Regions from separate parts of the Allobosea sp. P2_B12 genome, predicted to be linked through region 3. Evidence: predicted binding sites of a transcription regulator. Region 3 holds the regulator's gene; each other region holds the start of a gene.

Evidence for each region. Region 3 encodes PhoB, which activates phosphate uptake and scavenging genes when phosphate is short. Its sites were predicted from a motif close to TGTCATNNANCTGTCAT; they were not measured.
Region 1: a site for PhoB is predicted at 4,392-4,408, ahead of AC1DYU_RS13950 (esterase-like activity of phytase family protein). Genes of this name have one in related genera too.
Region 2: a site for PhoB is predicted at 4,184-4,200, ahead of phnC (phosphonate ABC transporter ATP-binding protein). Genes of this name have one in related genera too.

The regions. Positions count from the first base shown of each region.
Region 1 covers NZ_JBFUDG010000005.1:48,378-55,677, reverse strand. Annotated here, with positions in the region: gene AC1DYU_RS13975 (purine-nucleoside phosphorylase) at 1-193, shown strand, start outside; gene deoC (deoxyribose-phosphate aldolase) at 196-966, shown strand; gene deoA (thymidine phosphorylase) at 968-2,296, shown strand; gene AC1DYU_RS13960 (2-hydroxyacid dehydrogenase) at 2,293-3,237, shown strand; gene AC1DYU_RS13955 (SDR family NAD(P)-dependent oxidoreductase) at 3,419-4,258, opposite strand; gene AC1DYU_RS13950 (esterase-like activity of phytase family protein) at 4,483-5,847, shown strand; gene AC1DYU_RS13945 (ATP-binding cassette domain-containing protein) at 6,046-6,825, opposite strand; gene AC1DYU_RS13940 (sugar ABC transporter permease) at 6,831-7,300, opposite strand, start outside.
Region 2 covers NZ_JBFUDG010000010.1:101,129-108,428, reverse strand. Annotated here, with positions in the region: gene AC1DYU_RS20920 (alpha/beta fold hydrolase) at 1-291, shown strand, start outside; gene phnE (phosphonate ABC transporter, permease protein PhnE) at 332-1,186, opposite strand; gene phnE (phosphonate ABC transporter, permease protein PhnE) at 1,183-2,064, opposite strand; gene phnD (phosphonate ABC transporter substrate-binding protein) at 2,283-3,200, opposite strand; gene phnC (phosphonate ABC transporter ATP-binding protein) at 3,266-4,084, opposite strand; gene AC1DYU_RS20895 (TetR/AcrR family transcriptional regulator) at 4,244-4,921, opposite strand; gene AC1DYU_RS20890 (efflux RND transporter periplasmic adaptor subunit) at 4,988-6,103, shown strand; gene AC1DYU_RS20885 (efflux RND transporter permease subunit) at 6,100-7,300, shown strand, end outside.
Region 3 covers NZ_JBFUDG010000009.1:165,183-172,482, forward strand. Annotated here, with positions in the region: gene pstA (phosphate ABC transporter permease PstA) at 1-507, shown strand, start outside; gene pstB (phosphate ABC transporter ATP-binding protein PstB) at 557-1,357, shown strand; gene phoU (phosphate signaling complex protein PhoU) at 1,388-2,107, shown strand; gene phoB (phosphate regulon transcriptional regulator PhoB) at 2,278-2,976, shown strand; gene AC1DYU_RS20355 (TIGR03862 family flavoprotein) at 3,203-4,417, shown strand; gene AC1DYU_RS20360 (hypothetical protein) at 4,820-5,161, shown strand; gene AC1DYU_RS20365 (type ISP restriction/modification enzyme) at 5,162-7,300, opposite strand, start outside.

The DNA of each region.
Region 1 (7,300 bases), on a different contig from region 3:
CGGCATGTCGACGGTGCCGGAGGTGATCTTGGCGCGGCGCTTCGGCATCCGTGTCGCCGCCGTCTCGGTCATCACCAATATGGGCGCCGGCCTGCTCGGCGGCACGCCCAGCCACAGCGAGACGCGCGACGTCGCCACGGGCGCCACAACGGGGTTGCGCCGACTTCTGCGCGCCTTCCTGTCGGAGCTCTAGGCATGTCGGACATTCTGCTGGCAAAGCGCGCGCTCGCGCTGCTCGATCTCACCGATCTCGCGGAGGATTCCAGCACGGCCAGCGTGCGGGCGCTGTGCCAGCGCGCGGTCGGTGGACCGGTACCGGTCGCCGCGATCTGCATCTGGTCGCGCTTCATCGGCGCGGCGCGAGAAGCGCTGCAAGACTCTGCGCTCGGAACCTCCCTGCGCATCGCCACGGTGGTCAACTTCCCCGCGGGCGGCGCGGATGTCGCCGCGGTCACGGATGAGACGCAGGCCGCGCTCGCTGCGGGTGCCGACGAAATCGACCTCGTCCTGCCCTGGCGAGCTTTCCTGCAGGGCGACCGCGAGAGCGCGCGTGAGATGGTCGAGCGGATCAAGCAAAGCTGCGGGGCCAAGACGCTCAAGGTCATCCTCGAAACCGGCGAGTATCCCGATCTCGACCATGTCCACGCAGCCTCGGAACTCGCCATCTCGGCCGGCGCCGATTTCATCAAGACCTCGACCGGCAAGACCACGCATTCGGCGAGCCTGCCGGCGGCGCGGACGATGCTGAACGTCATCGCGGCGGCGGGGCGTACCGTCGGCTTGAAACCATCGGGCGGCATCCGCACGCTGGCCGACGCAGCCGGCTATCTCGCGCTCGCCGACGAGATCATGGGGCCGGGCTGGGCCAAGCCTGAAACCTTCCGCTTCGGCGCGAGCGGGTTGCATCAGGTGCTGGCCGATGTGATCGCAGGCGGTACGGCGGAACAGGCAAGCGGACGTTATTGAGATGAAGCTGACGCAGGAAATCATCGCCGCCAAGCGCGACGGCGGCGAATTGCCCGATGCCGATATCCGCCAGATCGTCGCCGGCATCGCCGATGGCTCCGTCAGCGAGGGTCAGGCAGCGGCCTTCGCCATGGCGGTGTTCTTCCGCGACATGACCGTGAAGGAGCGCGTCGCGCTGACGCTGTCGATGCGTGATTCCGGCACGGTGCTGAACTGGGACGACCTGCCGGGACCGGCGCTCGACAAGCATTCGACCGGCGGCGTCGGCGACACTGTCAGCCTGCCGCTGGCGGCAGCGGTTGCTGCCTGTGGCGGCTATGTACCGATGATCTCGGGGCGCGGGCTCGGCCATACCGGCGGCACGCTCGACAAGCTCGATTCCGTGCCGGGCTATGTGACGCAGCCCGACAACGACCTGTTCCGCAAGGTGGTGCGGACTGAGGGCTGCGCCATCATCGGCCAGACCGCCGATCTCGCGCCCGCCGACAAGCGGCTCTACGCGATCCGCGACGTCACCGCGACGGTCGAGACGATCCCGCTTTTGACCTCCTCGATCCTGTCGAAGAAGCTCGCGGCCGGGCTGCACGGGCTGGCGATGGATGTGAAATACGGCTCCGGCGCCTTCCTGCCGGATTATGCCAAGGCCCGCGCTCTGGCCGATGCGCTGGTCGGCGTCGCCAATGGCGCCGGCCTGCCGACGACGGCGCTGATGACCGACATGGACGAGCCGCTGGCGAGCGCCGCCGGCAACGCGCTCGAAGTCGCCTACGCGCTCGACCACCTGACCGGGAAGCGGCGCGAGCCGCGCTTCCATGAGGTCACGGTCGCGCTGGCCGCCGAGATGCTGCTGCTCGGACGGCTCGCCGCCGATATCGACGAGGCGAGGGCGAAGATCGAAGCCGCCTTCGCCAGCGGGGCCGCGGCCGAACGTTTCGCGAAGATGATCGCCGCGCTGGGCGGACCGGCCGACCTGCTGGAGCGGCCGGAGACGCATCTCGCCGCCGCGCCGATCGCGCGGCCGGTCTTCGCCGCGTCGGCCGGCACGGTCCAGGCCATCGACACGCGCGGCGTCGGCCAGGCCGTGGTGGCGCTCGGCGGCGGGCGGACGCGGCCGCAGGATGCGATCGACCATGCCGTCGGCATCGTCGAACTCGCGGAACTCGGCGCCGCGGTCGGGCCCGACCGCCCGCTCGGCACCGTCCACGCCCGCGACGAGGCCGGGTTTGCCCGGGCGGAGGCCCGCTTGCGCGATGCCTATCGCCTGGGAGAGGGTATGCCACAGCGCGGTCGCCTGATCGCGGAACGGATCACGGAGAGTTCGCACGCATGAGCCTGCTTCTGGCAATGACCGGCTGGCATGTCGAGGATTGGCGCGCGCGCTTCCAGGCGCTGCTGCCGGACATGCCGATCGTGACGCTCGGAGAACCCTTCGATCGGCGCTCGGTGCATTACGTCGCGAGCTGGAAGCATCCGGAGGGCAGCCTCGCCGGTTTGCCCAATCTGGCGGCGGTGTTCTCGCTCGGCGCCGGCGTCGATCATCTCTTCGCCGATACGCGCCTGCCGGATGCGCCAATCGCGCGCGTGGTCGACCCCGACCTGACGACGCGGATGAGCGAATACATCGTGCTGCATTGCCTGATGATCCTGCGCCAGCAGCGCCGCTACGACGCGCAGCAGCCGCAGAAGAGCTGGGACGACGACCGCAACCAGCCGGCGGCGCGCTCGGTGCGCGTCGGCGTGATGGGGCTGGGCGAACTCGGCCAGGACGCCGTCCACAAGCTCAAGGTGATGGGCTTCGACGTCGCCGGCTGGAGCCGGTCGCCGAAGGCCATCGAGGGGCTGGCGACCTTCTCGGGCACCGAGGGGATGGCGCCCTTCCTCGCCCGCACCGACATCCTGGTCAGCCTGTTGCCGCTGACGCCCGAGACGCGCGGCACGATCAACGCCACGCTGCTCGCCGGCCTCGCGCAAGACGGGCGCCTCGGTGGGCCGTTCCTGGTCAATGCCGGGCGCGGCGGACTTCAGGTCGAGGCCGACATCCTCGCCGCGCTCGACGCCGGGACGCTGAAGGGCGCGACGCTCGACGTGTTCGAGACCGAGCCTTTGCCGGCTGAGTCACGGCTTTGGACGCATCCGGCAGTGACGGTGACGCCGCATAATGCGGCGATGTCGGAGCCCGAAGCCATCGCCACGCTGATCTCGGCCCAGATCCGGCGGCTGGAGGCCGGTGAGCCGCTGGAGCACGTCGTCGATCCCGCGCGGGGCTATTGAGCGGAGCGCTCGCTAGACCGTGCCGATTTTGTACGGAAACACCTCGTCATCCCGGCCGTAGCGAAGCGGAGCGCCGGGATCCATCATAGAGTACGACGGTGCCTTACGATGGATCCCGGAGCTGCGCGGCTTCGCCGCTTGTCCGGGATGACGAGGTGTTTCCACCCGAATGAAGCAGGCGCTAGACCTCCAAAAACGCCTTGAAGGCCTCGCCGTGATCGGGATGCCAGCGTGACAGCGGCGGGCGGTTCTCGATGATGTCGCCCATCGCCCAGGCCATGCGCTTCTCGTCCAGATCACGCGTCGTCTCCCCATCCGGGCAAAGGATGTAGAAATCGCAGGCGGCGAGGCGTTCCAGCATGAAATCGACGGTCTGTTCCGGTGTCCAGGCGCCGGCCGGCTTCTCGGTGCGGCCCCGCGCCGTCAGCCCGGTGAAGACGAAGCCGGGGATCAGCAGATGGGCGGAGAGCTGGTGGCCTTCGCGTCCACGCAATTCGTGCTGCAGCGCCTCGGTGAAGACCTTCACCCCGGCCTTGGAGATGTTGTAGGCGGGGTTTCCGGGCGGGGTGGTGATGCCCTGCTTCGAGCCGGTGTTGATGATCAAGCCGGGCTGACCGCCCTCCAGCATCGCCGGGGCGAAGACCTGGCAGCCATGGATCACGCCCCAGAGATTGACGGCCAGAACCCGCTGCCAGTCGTCCAATGGGCCGAAGATAGTGCCGCCGGGCTGGATGCCGGCATTGTTCATCAGGACATGGACGGCGCCGAAGCGCTTGATCACCTGATCGCGCAATGCCTCGACGGCGGTGCGATCGGCGACATCGACCGCCCGCTCCAACACCGTGCCGGCGGAGCCCTGCAGTTCGGCTGCCGCGGCAGCGAGCGCGGCCTCGTTGCGATCGACGAGGACGACGCTCATGCCGCGCGCGGCGAAAACGCGGGCGGCCGCCAGCCCGATGCCGGAAGCGCCTCCGGTGACGACCGCAACATGTCCGGGAGCCAGCGCAGGAAGGGATGCCATCGGTGTTGACCTCGTTGGTGTTCGGGAATGACGGCTTCAATGACACGCGATGCCGGCGCGATCGTGACGGCCATGCCTGCTTTCGGCGACCGTTCCCATCCAGATTGCGCCATGGCCCACGCTTGGACCGGATCGTCATCCGACTGTCACCTGCCCGTCTTCGTTCTGAAATCCGGCACCGCCAATCGAGCGGGGTGATGATCCCCTTCAGCCCGGAGCGTTCCATGCGCCTTTCCCTGATCGCAGCCATGCTGCTCTCCTCGACCATCCTTGCCGGCGCGCAGGACGCGCAAAAGGAGTTCCCGGCCAAGCTGCTCGGCCATGCGCTGCTGCCGGCCAACACCATGGTCGCGGCTCCCATCGACGCCCCGGCCGATCTCAAGATCTCCGGCAAGTTCATGACGCCGGGCAAGCGCACCGACGCGGTCGGCACCGTCATGGGCACCTCGAGCGGCCGCCCGACCGGTCTCTCGACGCCGTTCCAGGGCCAGCCGGTCCAGGGCTTTTCCGGCATCCGTTCGCTCGGCAATGGCGAGTTCCTGGTGCTGACCGACAACGGCTTCGGCGCCAAGGCGAACTCGCCCGATGCGATGCTGTTCTTCCACCGGATCAAGGCCGATTTCGCGGGGGGCCAGATCGAGCGCCTCGCCACCACCTTCCTGCACGACCCCGACAAGAAGGTGCCGTTCCGCATCGCCAATGAAGGCACCGAGAAGCGCTACCTGACCGGTTCGGATTTCGACCCGGAATCGATCCAGCCGATCGGCGGCAAGTTCTGGATCGGCGACGAGTTCGGGCCCTATCTCATTCGCGTCGATGCGACCGGCAAGGTCGAGGCGGTGTTCGAAACCACGGTCGACGGCAAGCCGGTGCGCTCGCCCGATCATTACGCCGTGACCACGCCGGGCGCGCCGGATGCGGCCCTGCCGGTGCCGTTCACCGCCCGCCGCTCGAAGGGCTATGAGGGCATGGCCCAGTCGCCGGATAGCCGCTTCCTCTACCCGCTGCTGGAAGGCCCGCTCTGGAACACCGAAGCCAAGGCCAATGAGCAGGTCGACGGCAAGGACGCGCTGCGCATCCTGGAATTCGATGTCGCCGCCGAGAAGTGGACCGGCCGCTCCTGGTTCTTCCCGCTCGAGGACAAGGTCAACGCCATCGGCGACTTCAACATGATCGACGGAACTACCGCGCTGATCATCGAACGCGATAACGGCGAAGGCACAGGTGACAAGGCCTGCGCTCCGGGAAGCCGCGGCCCGGACTGCTTCCACGACCTCGCCAAGTTCAAGCGCATCGTGAAGATAGAGATGACCGACGCCAATGTCGGCAAGTCGGTTCGCAAGATCGGCTTCATCGACCTGATGAAGATCGCCGACCCCGACAAGAAGGCCAAGCAGGGCGCCATCGACGGCGTGCTGCCCTTCCCGTTCTTCACCATCGAGAACGTTGATGTCGTCGATCGCGCCAACGGCGTCATCGTCGTCGGCAACGACAACAACCTGCCCTTCTCCTCCTCGCGCGACCCGAAGAAGGCCGACGACAACGAGCTGGTGCTGCTCTCGGTGAAGGAACTGCTCGACGCGAAGTGAGGCGCGAGACGTTGGACGCGGGAGCCTCGACGAAGAACCCTCTCCCATAGGGAGAGGGCAGGGTGAGGGGTCGGCCGTTTGACGCTGTGGCCGAGACCTCACCGCAGCTTTGCCAGTCCGCGTCTTACTGGTCGAGGGGCCGACACCTCACCCCTGCCCCTCTCCTTACAGGAGAGGGGTTCCCCGCGCCTCTCTTGCTCAGCTTCTGAGCGCTCCCGGCCCGGGCACCGCCCCGGCCGGGCATTTGCCCGAGATGATCATGCCCAGGACCTCGTCCTGGGTGACGTCGCCCATCCGGGCAGTGCCGACGACGCGGCCGTTCTTCATCACGCTGACGCGGTCGGCGAGGTCGAAGACGTCGTGCAAATCGTGGCTGATCAGGAAGATGCCGATGCCCTGGCGCTTGAGCTCGAGGATGAGTTCGGCCACCTGTCTCGTCTCGGCCGGGCCGAGCGCCGCCGTGGGCTCGTCCATAATCAGCACGCGGGCATTGAAATAGATCGCCCGTGCGATCGCGACCGACTGGCGCTGGCCGCCCGAGAGCGCCTTGACCGGCTCCTTGAAGCGGCGGAAATGCGGGTTGAGCCGGCCCATCACCTTGCGGGTCTCGGCCTCCATCGTCGAATCGTCGAGGGTTCGCCAGGGCGTCAGCAATTCGCGCCCGAGGAAGATGTTGGCGGCGGCGTCGACATTGTCGGCGAGCGCCAGCGTCTGGTAGATCGTCTCGATGCCGTGGCGCTTGGCGTCGCGCGGACTGCCGATCGAGACCGGTTCGCCATTGACCCGGATCTCGCCGGAATCGGCCCGGTAGGCCCCGGACAGGATCTTGATCAAGGTCGATTTGCCGGCGCCGTTATGGCCGAGCAGGCCGACGACCTCGCCGGGATGAAGATCGACGCTAACCGCATCGACCGCCTTGATGCCGCCGAAGGCGATCGAGATGTCGCGCATCTCGACGAGGGGGCTGGTGATATCCATGGCGCTCACCCCAGCCGCTTGCGATAGAGGCCGTCGAGCCAGACCGCGATCACCAGCACGAGGCCGACGACGATGTTCTGCAGCGGCGTGTCGACGCCGATCAGCACCATGCCCGATTGCAGCGACTGCATTACCAGCGCTCCCAGCATCGCGCCCGCGATCGTGCCGACCCCGCCGGCGAGCGAGGTGCCGCCGATCACCGCGGCGGCGATGACGTAAAGCTCGTCAAGCGCGCCGGCGGAGTTCGTCGCCGCGTTCAGCCGCGCCGTGGCGATGCAGGCGGAGATGCCGACGAGCGCGCCCATCAGCCCATAGACCAGCATCACCACCTTGCGGGTGTTGACGCCCGACAACTGAGCCGCTTCCGGGTTGCCGCCGATGGCGAAGACATAGCGGCCGAAGCGCAGCCGTGTCGCCAGGAAGGTGATGGCGACACCGACGGCCAGCGCCAGCAGCACCGGCACGGCCAGACCAT
Region 2 (7,300 bases), on a different contig from region 3:
AACGACTTCCTCTACCAGTGGGATTCGTCGCGCGACTACAACCCCGCCCCTAAGCTGGACGCGATCAAGGCCCCGCTGCTGGCGATCAATGCAGCCGATGACGAGCGCAACCCGCCCGAGACCGGCATCATGGAGCGCGAGTTGAAGCGCCTCGGCAAAGCCAGGCTGCTGCTGATCCCGGCCAGTTCGGATACGCGCGGCCATGGCACGACGGGCCTTGCGAAGCTATGGGCGAAGGATCTGGCGGACTGGCTGCCGACCGTGCCGAAGCGGCCAGCCGGCAGCAACTGAGGGAGCCCGGGCGCTCCGAGACCGGCGCTCGGCTGCTTCGTCACACCGCCCGTTGGCCGATGATCGCGAAGCGCAGCTTGGCCGAAAGGAAGTCGATGGCGGTGACGGCGGCCAGGATCAGCAGGATCAGGAACGAGACCTGCTGCCATTCGAGCGTGCGGATGGTCTCGGCCAGATACAGCCCGATGCCGCCGGCGCCGACGATGCCGATGATGGTCGAGGAGCGGGTGTTCGACTCGATGTAGTAGAGGACCTGGCTCGCTATCACCGGCAGCACCTGCGGGACTAGGCCGAAGCGGATCTCGTGCAGCTTGCCGCCGCCGAGCGAGGTGACGCCCTCGACCGGCTTGCGGTCGGCGGATTCTATCGCCTCCGAATAGAGCTTGCCGAAGGCGCCGATATCGCTGGTCATGATCGCCAGCATACCGGCGAAGGGGCCGAGACCCACCACGTTGATCCAGATCAGCGCCCAGATCAGCGCATCGACGCCGCGCACCGTGTCGAGCGAGCGGCGAGCGAGGAAATGCACGATCTTGTTGGCGACGACGTTGCGCGCCGCGATGAAGCCGAGCGGGAAGGCCAGGATCGCCGCCAGGATCGTGCCGAGGAAGGCGATCGCGATCGTCTCGAACAGGGCCTTCACGAAGATGATGGCACGGGCGAAGGAGCCGGGATCGGGCGGCAGCATCAGCACGACGAAGGTGCCGAGATTGCCAAAACCGGAGAGGATGCGCCAGAGCGTGACCTCGAAGGTGCTAACGCCATAGGCGAACAGGCCGAGCATGGCCGCGACGACGGCGACCGTGGTCAGCTTCGTCTTCAGCGAGCCGTCGATGGCGGCCTGGTGGCGCGCGACGAGCGCGGCCTGATCGGCCGGGGAGAGGGCGAGGCTCACTTGCCATGCTCCAGGCTGATGAGGGAATGGCGCAGACGCTCAGTGCCGTAGTCGATCAGCATCACGGCGGCGATGATGAGCAGCAGGATGGCGCTGACATCGGTGAAGTAGAATTTGCGGATGGCCTCGATCAGGTCCTGGCCGATGCCGCCGGCGCCGACGAAGCCCATGATCGAGGCGCCCCGCACATTGATCTCGAAGCGCAGCAGCGTGTAGCTGGCGAAGTTGGACAGCACCTGCGGCACCACTGCGAAGCGGATGGTCTGCCACCAGCCGGCGCCGGTCGCGGTCAGGCCGTCGACCGGCTTCATGTCGATGTTCTCGACCACTTCCGAGAAGAGCTTGCCCATGGCGCCCATGGTGTGGATCGCGATGGCGAGCACGCCGGGCAGGGGCCCAAGCCCGAAGGCGATGACGAAGATCAGCGCGAAGACGATTTCCGGCACGGTGCGGCAGAATTCGAGGAACCGCTTGGCGGAAAACCGCAGCCAGCCCGATCGGCCGAGATTGGCGGCGGCGACGAAACAGAGCAGGAAACCGCCGACCGCGCCGAGGATCGTGCCGGTATAGGCGATCAACAGGGTCTGCCAGAGCAGCTTGAGCCAGCCCTTCCAGCCCCAGAACCATTCGGCCATGTCGGCACTGAGGCTGTTCCAGCGCAGGACCGGCATGGTCTCGATGATGTATTTCGGGAAGCGCCAGGCGTTCTCGATGAACTTGCCGGGATCGACCTCCGAGCCCAGTGCCGCAAGCCAGACGAGGACCGCAAGCACGGCCGCGCCGATCAGCGTCTGGCGACGCTTGGCCGCCATGGCGACGGCATAGGTCGCCGCATGGGCACGAATGGCGGGGTCGTCGCGGTCGATCGCGAGGGTCATGAAATGCGTAATCCCTTGCCGCATAGAGCGCGGGGAACCCTCTCCCGTAGGGAGAGGGCAGGGTGAGGGGTCGGCCCGCTGGACACCGTGGCCGTGACCTTCACCGTAGCCGCCGTTGGGTTGTCGCCTCGCTGGTCCAGGGGCCTACACCTCACCCCTGCCCCTCTCCTTACAGGAGAGGGGTTCCCCGCGCGGCGTTCGGCAAGCGAGGCGAGAGCTTACGAGGACTTCTTCTTGCGGAGCGCATCGACGAACTTGTTCAGCTCGATGATCGGCTCGTAGGCCTTGTTGTCGACGGCGACGAGCGGGCCCTGCTTGCCTTCATAGATCTTGTCGAAGGCGACCTTGTCCTTGGTGGCAAGGTTCAGCACCGCGTCCTTGATCTTCGTCCTCATGTCGGTCGGCAGGTCGGTGAGATAGGCCATCGGGGAGTTCACGATCTGCTCGGACTTGTAGATGATCCGGAAATCCTCGGCCTTGACCATGTTCTTGCGGGCCATACGCAGGAGGTTTGATTCCTGCTCGTCGTTCCACCAATTGGCGGCGACGTCGACGGTGCCTTGGCCGAGCGCGATGACGGCGTTCTCGTGGCTGCCGGTGTAGACGACCTTGCCGAAATAGGTCTCGGGCTCGATCTTCATGCCGTCGAGCGCGAAGCGTGGGACGTTGTTGCCCGAGGTCGAGTTCGGATCGACGAGGCCGAGGTTCTTGCCCTTCAGGTCTTCGATCTTCTGATAGGGAGAGTCCTTCTTCACATAGAAGACCGAATAGTAGCCCTTGGTGCCGTCGATATTGGTCTCGATCGCGAAGGCGTCGATCTTGGCGCCGGTCATCAGCGCGCGGGCGAAGGAGGAGGGGCCGTACATGCCGATATGGATGTTGCCGGCGCGCTGGCCCTCGATCAGGGCGGCATAGTCGCTAGCAATGCGCAGCGTGACCTTGGTGCCAAGTTCCTTGGCGAGATAGTTCACGAAGGGGGTGTAGCGCTCGACGACGCCCGAGGCGTTCTCGGCGGGAATGATGGCGAAGACGATCTCGGGATATTTCGCCTTCCAGTCCTGGGCGAAGGCCGGGGCCGCGAGCGAGGCGGCGAGGGCCGCAGTGGCGAGCGTCAGGGTATGACGACGGGTCAGCATGTGTGCTCCTGGTGTTGCGATGGCGTTGGTGGTGTCGAATGCCCCCGGCGGACCGGGGACGGGCTTCAGGCGACGTTCTGCTTGGCGCGCTGGGCTTCTTCGCTGGCGATGGCGTCGAGCTGGTCGAGCGCTTCGGCGCCGGCGTCCCGGGCTTCGATGCCGTAGAGCTTCGCCGCGACCTCGCTGGTGAGCTGGTGAGGCGGGCCGTCGAAGACGACCTTGCCGCCGGCCATGCCGATCAGGCGGTCGCAGTATTTCGACGCGATATCGAGATGGTGCAGGTTCGAGACGACGGTGATGCCGTCCTCGCGGTTGATCCGGAAGAGCGCGTCCATCACGACCTGCGTGTTGCGCGGGTCGAGCGAGGCGATCGGCTCGTCGGCCAGGATGATCTGCGGCTCCTGAACCAGCGCGCGCGCGATGGCGACGCGCTGCTGCTGGCCACCTGACAGGGTCTCGGCCCGCTGCGCCAGGAGATGGCCCATGTCGAGCCGTTCCAGCGCGGCGATAGCGCGGATCTTGTCGTCGTGGGAAAAGCTCTTGACCAGCGTCAGCGCAGCGGAGCGGTGGTTCAGCCGGCCGAGCAGGACGTTGGTCAAAACGTCGAGCCGGCCGACGAGGTTGAACTGCTGGAAGATCATCGCCGTGTCGCGGCGCCAGCCCCGCAGCGCCGCCCCCTTGAGCGCGGTGACGTCACGGTCGCCCGAAACGATGCGGCCCTCGCTGGGATCGGCGAGGCGATTGAGCATGCGCAGCAGCGTCGATTTGCCGGCTCCAGATCGGCCGATGATGCCGACCATCTCGCCCTTTGGGATGGAGAGCGTGACCTTGTCGACGGCGGCATTTCCGCCAAAGCGCTTGGTCAGGCCTTCGATGCGCAGCATGATGGCTTCTCGCTTGCGGGACGAGCATGAATATGATCCCGAGGCAGCATGCTGCCGCCGGGTTCATGCTGTTTCATGCTGGAGAGCTAGCCAGTGCAGATGACAGGCCGGTGACAGACCAGGCCTGTGGTCTCGCGCTGCCGTAGTCGGCGGCCTGCTTCAGGCGCCGCGCAGCAAAAGGTCGACGCAGGCGCGAACATAGGCGCTGCGGCCGGACAGGGTCGCCGGCTTGATGCTCAACAGGCCGCGAACCTGATGGAAGCCGCGCAGCATGCCGATGAATTGCTCAGCCAGGATGCGCGCACGTTCATCATCGACAGGCTTCGCAATGCCATCACCGATTCGTGAACGCTGCACCAGCAATGTCGAAAGGTCGTTGATCATGCGCATGGCCCCGGCCTCGTAGGCGACATGGCCGAGTTCCGGAAAGCGGACGGCGGCGCTCATCACGAGGCGGTGGAGATCCAGCGAGGCAGGATGCAGCATCATCGCCAGCGCATCTTCGCCAAGCCGGGTCAACGTGCTTCGGAGATCGCCTTCGGCCGCTGATTTACGCAGCGGAATCGTAAGCCTTTCAGTGAGTTCGCTGCAGATCGCCTTGAACAGCGCTTCCTTGTCGGCGAAGTGGCTGTAGATCGTCTGCTTGGAGACGCCAGCGCGCTGGGCGATCTGGTCCAGGGTGACGCGATCGAAACCTTCTGCAAGGAACATGTCAGAGGCGGCCTGCGTGATCGCACGATGCTTGTCCCGACGAGACTTGTCGGACGGCAAGCGTCTTGCATCCGTCGCCGCTGTCGCGGAAATTGCCGCGGCCGTTACTGTCATGTTGCCGCCCATCGAGCCCCTTATCAAACTGGACCGTCCAGTCTAAAGTACCCAAGCAACTCCGGAGCGTCCAGTTCTATGAAGCGGTTTGTCTATCTGCTCCTGATCATCGGCCTGGCGGGCGGTGGCTATTACGGCTATCGCCATTTCAAGCAGACAAGCGCCCCGGCGCAAGCTGCCGTGCCGGCGCCGCGCGCTGCCGGCGTCCCCGTCGAGGTCGCGAAAATAGAGCGCGCAACGGTCAATGAGGAGGTCGAGGCGCTGGGCACCCTGGCGGCCGACGAGTCCGTCGTGATCGCGCCCGAGATCGCTGGCCGCGTCATCGCGCTCGGCTTCAAGGAGGGTGAGCGCGTCGAGAAGGGCCAGCTTCTGGTCAAGCTGGATACGGCCATCCTCGATGCGGAGCTGAAGCAGCTCCAGGCCGATCTCAACCTGGCCAGGGACACGTTCGAGCGGAACCGCTCACTCAGCCAGCGCGGCGTCGGCACTCAGGTCGCATTGGATGAGGCGACCGCAAAGCTCGCTTCCGCCGAGGCGCGCGTGCAGCTCTCGCAGGCTAAGCTGGCCCAGTCGGCGATGATGGCACCCTTCAACGGCGTCGTCGGCCTGCGCTCGGTCAGCGTCGGCGATTATGTTTCCGTCGGCAAGACGTTGATCACGCTGACCAATATCGACCCGATCAAGGTCGATTTCCGTGTTCCCGAAATCTTTCTCGCCCAGGTCAAACTGGGACAATCGATCAGCCTCAAGGTGGATGCCGTCCCGGGCCGGGACTTCCAGGGCCGGATCTTCGCCGTCGATCCGGTGGTCGATGTCAACGGTCGTGCGATCAGGCTGCGGGCCACCGTTCCCAATGCCGATCTGGTGCTGAAGCCGGGTCTGTTCGCCCGTGTCACCATCGTCGTCGACCGGCGCGAGAACGCGATGCTCATCCCTGAATCGGCTGTCGTGCCCGACGGCATCGGCAAGATCGTCTACATCGTCGAGAACGGCAAGGCGAAGCGCGTTGCCGTCGTGCTCGGCAAGCGCCTGCCGGGCAAGGTCGAGATCGTCAAGGGCCTGACGCCGCAGATGATCGTCGTCAGCTCCGGACAGATGCGGCTGCGCGACGGCTCGATCGTCTCGATCAAGAACGCGCAGGCTCCGGTGCAGACGAGTGCGCTGCCCGGCGCGACGACGAGCGCCCAACAATGAGCCTGTTCGAACTCTTCGTTCGTCGCCCCGTCCTGTCGACGGTGCTGAGCCTGCTCGTCCTGCTGATCGGCGCGGTGTCCTATACGCGGCTGACGGTGCGAGAATACCCCAACATCGACGAGCCGATCGTCTCGGTGCGGACGGACTACACCGGCGCCAGCGCGGAGATCATCGAGACCCAGGTCACCCAGGTCCTCGAGAATTCGATCGCGGGCATCGAAGGCATCGAGATCATCTCCTCGACCAGCCGCCAGGAACGCAGCTTCATCTCCGTCCGCTTCCGGCCGGATGTCGATCCCGATGTCGCGGCTTCCGACGTGCGCGACCGCGTCAGCCGTGTGCGCGGCCGCATGCCGACGGAGATCGAAGAGCCGATCATCGCCAAGGTCGAGGCGGACGCCCAGCCGATCCTGTTTCTGTCCCTGGTCAGTTCGCGGCATAGCCCGCTCGAGCTGACCGATTTCGCCGACCGCTTCATCACCGACCGCGTGCAGAACATCACCGGCGTCGCCGAGGTGCAGATCCGCGGCGAGCGGCGCTATGCGATGCGAATCTGGCTCGATCGGGCCCGGATGTCGGCTTATAACATCACGGTTCAGGAGATCGAGGCGGCGGTTCGCGCCCAGAACGTCGAGATCCCATCCGGCCGCATCGAGAGCAACAATCGCGAGTTCACGGTCCTCTCGCAGACGGGCCTGACGACGCCGGAGCAGTTCCAAAAAATCGTCGTCAAGGATGTCAGCGGCTTTCCCGTGAAGCTGAGCGACGTCGCCAAGGTCGAGCTCGGTGCCCTGGCGGAGCGCAATGCCGCCTGGTTCTCCGGCAATCCTTCCGTGACCATCGGTATCGTCAAGCAGGCGACCGCCAACCCGCTCGACGTCTCCAACGGCATCCGCACCGCGCTCCCGGAGATCATCGAGGATCTGCCCGATGGCATGACCATCGCGACCTCCTACGACAGCTCCGTGTTCATCGACCGCTCGATCCAGGCCGTCTACAGCACGATCATCGAGGCGGTTCTGCTCGTCGTCCTGATCATCTTCATCTTCCTGCGTTCGGTCCGCGCGACGCTGATCCCGCTGGTCACGATTCCGGTCTCGCTCGTCGGTTCGTTCGCGCTGATGTATGCGCTGGGCTTCACCGTGAACACGCTGACGCTGCTCTCCATGGTGCTGGCGATCGGTCTCGTCGTCGACG
Region 3 (7,300 bases):
CTGCTTTCGGCGCCGTCGATCCTGATCGGCCTGTTCGTCTACGTCATCATGGTCGAGCCGCTGGGCGGCTATTCCGGCTGGGCCGGCGGCGTGGCGCTCGGCATCATCGCGATCCCGGTCATCGTGCGGACCACCGAGGACATGCTGCGGCTGGTTCCCGGACCGCTGCGCGAGGCCGGCTCGGCGCTCGGCGCGCCGCCTTCGGTGGTGATCACCTCGATCACTTGGCGGGCGGCGAAGTCCGGGATGGTCACCGGCATCCTGCTGGCGCTCGCCCGCATCGCCGGCGAAACCGCGCCGCTGATCTTCACCGCGCTGAACAACAATTTCTGGTTCTCGCCCACTCTCAAGGGCGGCGTCTCGAACCTGCCGGTGACGATTTACCAGTTCGCCTCGGCCCCTTACGAGAACTGGCAGCAGCTCGCCTGGGCTGGTTCGCTGATCATCACCATGTCGATCCTGGTGCTCTCGCTCATCGCCCGCCGCATCGTGCGCGGCTCCAAGTAATTTACGTCGCTTCCGACATTCGTCGCGTCCGATCCGAAGGAACCCTTCGATGCTTTCGACCCTGGAACTGAGCCCGCAATCGCTCGACGCCGATGCCCCCGTGCGGATCGCGGTGAAGAACCTCGATTTCTACTACGGCGAGCACAAGGCGCTGAAGAACATCAACCTCGACTTCCGCGACCGCCACGTCACGGCGCTGATCGGCCCCTCGGGCTGCGGCAAGTCGACGTTGCTGCGCATCTTCAACCGGATCTACTCGCTCTATCCCGAGCAGAAGGCGACCGGCGAGGTGCTGCTCGACGGGCGCAACGTCATCTCCAACGACATCGACGTGAACGAGCTGCGTTCGCGCATCGGCATGGTCTTCCAGAAGCCGACGCCCTTCCCGATGTCGATCTACGACAACGTCGCCTTCGGCATCCGCCTCTACGAGAAGCCGCCGAAATCCGAGCTCGACGACCGCATCGAGGGCGCGCTGCGCCGCGCCGCGCTGTGGGACGAGGTCAAGGACAAGCTCAAGGCCTCGGGCATGGGCCTGTCGGGCGGCCAGCAGCAGCGCCTCTGCATCGCGCGCACCATCGCGCAGAAGCCCGAGGTCATCCTGTTCGACGAGCCGACCTCGGCGCTCGACCCGATCTCGACCGGCAAGATCGAGGATCTGCTGGAGCAGCTCAAGACCGATTTCACCATCGTCATCGTGACGCACAACATGCAGCAGGCGGCGCGCATCTCGCAGTACACCGCCTTCATGTATCTCGGCGAGGTGATCGAGTTCGCCGCGACCAACAACATCTTCATGAACCCGAGCAAGAAGCAGACGCAGGACTACGTCACCGGCCGTTTCGGCTGACTCGCACGCGCTGCACAGGGACAAACGCCGATGACCGACCATATCGTCCGCTCCTACGACGCCGAACTCGAAGGCATACGCCGCAGCCTCGCCGAGATGGGCGGCATGTCCGAGCGCATGCTCGGCGATTCCACCGTGGCGCTGGTGCGCCGCGACACCACGCTCGCCCAGAAGGTGATCTCGGCCGACCAGCGCCTGGACAACCTGCAGCGCGATGTCGAGGAGCGCGCGGTGCTGACCATCGCGCGGCGCCAGCCGCTCGCCAACGATCTGCGCGAGCTGATCTCGGCGATCCGCATCGCCTCCGACATCGAGCGCGTCGGCGATCTCGCCAAGAACATCGCCAAGCGCGCGGTCGCGATCTCAGGCCAGTTCTCGCCGCCGCATCGCGCTGTCGTCGGGCTGGAGCATATGAGCCGCCTGGTCCAGGCTCAGCTCAAGGACGTGCTCGACGCCTATGCCTCGGCCAATGAGCAGAAGGCGCTGGAGGTCTGGCATCGCGACGGCGAGATCGACGCGCTCTACACCTCGCTGTTCCGCGAGCTCCTGACCTATATGATGGAAGATCCGCGCAACATCACCTTCTGCACGCATCTCCTGTTCTGCGCCAAGAACATCGAGCGCATCGGCGACCACACCACCAACATCGCCGAGACGATCCACTATCTCGTCACCGGCGAATCGCTCGACCTCAACCGTCCCAAGCTCGACACCACCGACATCAACGTCGAGGCGGTGACGGGGAGCTGATCGATGAGGGCGCCATCGCCTTTCCCGTCTTGGTCGGGCTTGTCCCGACCATCCACGCCTTCGCTCGCCGAGAGCGGTGTTCAAGACGTGGATGCTCGCCACAAGGGCGAGCATGACGGAATGTGTCGACTGGCTGCCAAGACGCCGACTGCCCAGAACGGAACCGCGCCATGCCCGCCCGCATCCTGATCGTCGAGGACGAGGAGCCGCTGACCCTGCTCCTGCGCTACAATCTCGAGGCCGAGGGCTTCGAGGTCGACTCGGTCGCGCGCGGCGACGATGCCGAGCTGCACCTGCGTGACAACACGCCCGATCTCGTGCTGCTCGACTGGATGCTGCCGGGGCTGTCGGGCATCGAGCTCTGCCGCCGCCTGCGGGCGCGCCGCGACACCGAGCGCGTGCCGATCATCATGCTGACCGCGCGCGGCGAGGAGACCGAGCGCGTGCGCGGCCTGGCCACCGGCGCCGACGACTATGTCGTCAAGCCGTTCTCGCTGCCCGAGCTGATCGCGCGCATTCAGGCGCTGCTGCGCCGGGCCAAGCCCGGCCACGTCGCGGGACTTTTGACGGCCGGCGATCTCGAACTGGACCGGACCACGCGGCGCGTGCGCCGCTCGGGCTTCGAACTGCATCTCGGCCCGACCGAGTTCCGCCTGCTCGAATTCCTGATGCAGGCGCCGGGCCGGGTCTATTCCCGCGCCCAGCTTCTCGACGCGGTCTGGGGTCGCGACGTCTATATCGACGAGCGCACCGTGGACGTCCATGTCGGGCGCCTGCGCAAGGCGATCACGCCGGGCGACGCCAAGGACCCCCTGCGCACCGTGCGCGGCGCCGGCTACGCCTTCGACGAGACCTTTGCGCGGGCGTGACTGGCTTTCGACCCGTCTCACATCCGCGCCGTCATCCCGGACAAGCGGCGAAGCCGCGCCGATCCGGGATCCATGCCGGAACGCCATTTCAGCAGGTCCAGGCATGGATCCCGGGTCTGCGCTTCGCTCCGCCCGGGATGACGGCGCGTTTGATTGATATCTGATCGCTTGACCGCCTCGGCCGACCTCGCTTGACCCGCAGCGTCCGACGGCGCAAGCCCGCCGCATGCAAACCAAAGACATCGCCATCATCGGAGCAGGCCCGGCCGGGTTGATCGCGGCGGAACGGCTGGCGGAGGCCGGCCACCGCGTCACCATCCATGAGCGGATGCCGACGCCGGCACGGAAATTCCTGCTGGCGGGGCGCGGGGGGTTGAACCTCACCCATTCCGAAGCGCTCGAGGGCTTCCTGCCGCGTTATGGCGCGGCGCGGGACTGGCTCGAACCGGCGATCCAGGCCTTTCCGCCTCAGATGCTGCGTGACTGGGCCGACGGGCTGGGCGCCGAGAGCTTCGTCGGCTCGAGCGGGCGCGTCTTTCCCAAGGCGATGAAGGCCTCGCCGCTTTTGCGCTCCTGGCTGCGATGGCTGGACGGTCTTGGGGTGAAGCTCGAATCCGGGCGCTTCTGGACGGGCTGGACGGCGGATGGGGCGCTGAGCTTCAGGACGGGCGATGGCGAGACTGTCGCGCTCACACCCGATGCGACGCTGCTGGCGCTGGGTGGCGCGAGTTGGCCAAGGCTGGGGTCCGATGGCGGCTGGGTTTCGCTGCTGGCGGCGAAGGGTGTCGTGATCACGCCGCTGCGCCCCGCCAATGGCGGCTTTGCCGTCGCCTGGTCGGCGACCTTGCGCGAGCGTTTCGCGGGCGCGCCGTTGAAGCGCATCATCATCCGATTCGGCGGCCAGGAGGTGGCGGGCGAGGCGATGATCGACGCTGATGGCATCGAGGGCGGCGCGATCTATGCGCTGTCGGGGCCGCTGCGCGAGGCGATCGCCCGCGAGGGCTTTGCCGAGATCGCGATCGATCTGCGGCCGGATCTCGACCTCGCGCGGCTGACCGAGAAGCTCGGCAAGCGCCGCAAGGGCGAGACGCTGAGCAACCATCTGCGCAAGGCGGGATTGTCTCCGGCAGCCGTCGCCGTGCTGCGCGATGGTGCCGGGGGGCGGCTCAATGAGGCGCCTGCCGCGCTGGCGGCGGCGATCAAATCCACGCCCCTGCGACTCACCGGCCTGATGCCGATCGACCGCGCGATCTCGACGGCCGGCGGCATCGCGGCCGCCGAGGTCGATGATGGGTTCATGCTGAAGCGCCTGCCCGGCGTCTTCGTCGCCGGCGAGATGCTGGACTGGGAGGCGCCGACCGGCGGCTATCTGCTGCAGGGCTGCTTTGCGACCGGCATCGCGGCGGCGGCCGGGATGGAGGCATGGTTGGCGTCCCGGTGACGACCCAGGGCGGTCCGAAGCGAAGCGCGGGGAACCCCTCTCCCGTAGGGAGAGGGGCAGGGGTGAGGGGTCGGCCCCTCGACACCGCAGCCGTGAGCTGACCGCGGCACTGTTCAACGCTGCTGGTCCAAGGGCCGACACCTCACCCTGCCCTCTCCTTACAGGAGAGGGTTCTTCGTTGAGGTTCCCGCGTCCCACTTCCGCCTTACCGCTGGCCTCATGCACCCCTCACATCACATCCGGCGAACCGGAGCCCGGTTTCGGCGTTGGTCCAGGAGAAACACGCACGGACCAGTGGCATGACGACAGCGTTACAAGAGGCTATCTCGTGACCCAGCCCCATGGCGGCTATGCGCTCAAATCCCATAGCGAAGTGGAGGTTCTGGCGAACGAGGCCTCGTCATGAGCCAGCATATCGATCTGACGCCGCCGCTGGCGGTCGCGGCCAATGCCGAGAAGGGCCTGCGCCTGCGCCAGGACTTCAGCCGCGGCGGCACCATGATCGGCGTTGCACGGGCTCGCGACCTGCGCGCCCGCAAGCCGTTGAGCGAGGACACGATCCTGCGCATGACCAGCTATTTCGCCCGCCACGCCGTCGACAGGCAGGCACAGGGCTTCGGCGACAAGGAGAACCCCTCGGCCGGCTACATCGCCTGGCTGCTCTGGGGCGGCGATGCCGGCCGCGACTGGGCCGACCGCAAGAAGGCCGAGATCGAAGCCTCGGGCGAGAAGAAGCGGGCGTGATCAATCGGCCCGCTTCAGCCCTCTCATCGCGTCCGTGATCGCCACTGTCTCGACCGAGACGCGCGCGACCCGCCCCAGCAAATCCACGACCTTCTCCTTGTAGTCGGCGAAGCGGTAGGTGTTGAACTTCTCGCGGATGGTCGGGTCCTTCGGCGTCTTTTCCTTGTGCTGGTCGAGCACCCAGTCGAGGCCGGAGCGGTTGCCGAGTTTGTAAGTCCAGGCTTCCGGCGGAACGCCGGACAACTGCGTTTCGCTGTCGAGGATGATGATGCCGTTGTCGCGGTCCGCCTTGAGCATCGGCTTGGGCGCCACGCCGGCCGCGCGGGCCTTTTCGTCGGCTACGTCGAGTCGATGCAGGGGCCAGGGCTCGACGCTCTCATAGCCGATGTGCAGGCCCATCAGCGTTTCGCCCCAACCGGCCCAGCGCCAGAAATCGGGATAGAACGGGATGCGCGGAAACTCGCGCTTGAGGTTCTGCGCATAGGTCTCGCGATAGATGGGGTCGTGCAGCACGCCATAGACGTAGTGGAAGATGTCATCCTTGGTCAGGGCGCGCTTGCTCTTGGCTTTGCCCGCGCCGATCTTTTCCGAGACGGCGGCGCCATCCTCCCCGTCATGCTCGGGCTTGTCCCGAGCACCCACGTCTCGAACACCGTCCTTGCCCACTGAAGACGTGGACGGTCGGGACAAGCCCGACCATGACGGATTTCCTCGCCCGTCCTTGCCATAGGCCTTGTGGAATTCCTTCAGCGCCCAGTCGGTGATGTTGTCGAGGCGCTCGCCGGACGGGGTGTAACGGTAGCGGGGAAACATTTGCGTTGCACGTGATGCATAGCCAGCATCAGGCAATCCGCTTAGCGCATGGGCCGTAAATGGAATTTGCGGGTGATTGCAAATCATCAACACGCCATTGCTTTGAGCAATAGCTCCGAAAGGTGATATTTCGTTTATTGATCCCGATTCATCAATGAACAAATCTGATCTATAAAATGATTTTTTCATAAACGGTCTGTATTGGGCCGTAACTATTCTTTTTGTGTCGAAATTCTCATTTCGTCCCAAATCGAAGCGTCTTTTGAGGTTCCTCGACGTTTTAATTATTTGATTTAATTCGCTATATATCGATGCGCTATATTTGTATTCCTTGACGAGGAATTTCATCTTATGATGCAGATTTTCATCTGAAAAATCGTAAATCCAGTCGTCTCTATTTGTTGAAGCCCCCAACGAGAACAACTTAAAAATGGCCTTTTCTTGAGACGTCTTCTTCGCGGTTTTTGTCTTTTTATCTCCAACTGACAGCAGGGTGTCCCAGTCATTTTCCAGAACGTTTAGCCATCTCTGGTTGGCGTCGGGCGTGATCCGCTCATAGGCAAGGGCTGACGCCCTACTGCTCCCCAGCCATGCCAGTTTATCTTCAGCCGTATCAAGCTCTGGTCGCCGGGCGTAATAAATTCGACAACCGCGCTGCTTACGGCGCTTCACGAAAAATGAAATTGCGACGCCGGCTTGAATGCCGAATACGTTATGCTTCGTGCCTGAAAGCTTCGGATTTGCGCGTACATCGCCGCCCAAATCAACGACATATATCTCGTGGAACTCTTCGGCCACGACCTTGCGGAATCCGTCGAACGTTCGGCTATCGATGAAGCTGCGGTTGGTCACAAAGGCCAGTACGCCGTCATCATGCATCCGGTCCGAGGCCCAGCGGAAGAACCGGGCATACATGTCGTAGAGCTTGGTCTTCTGCGCCGTCGATTGCTTGATATAGGTCGACTTGATGCCCTCATCGATCACGCGATAAGCACGGTTCTTGTTGTTGTCGTTCTCGTTCTGCTGGTTGGCATTATAGGGCGGATTGCCGATCACAACGGAAATCTTGCGGCGGTTCTGGCGCTTGATGCGCTCGACATTCTCAGCCGACATCGCCCCGAACAGATCGTGCTGGTGGCCCGACCGAATGCCGAGGCCTTCGACATTGTCGAGCGTGTCGACGAAGCACAGGCTCGGGAATTCCGCGAACTGCCCGGTGATCGCGGCATAGGTCGCCTCGATGTTCAAATTGGCGACGTAATAGGGCAGGATCGCCACCTCGTTGGCGTGCAGCTCCTCCTTGTATTTGTGGGCGAGCTTCTGCGG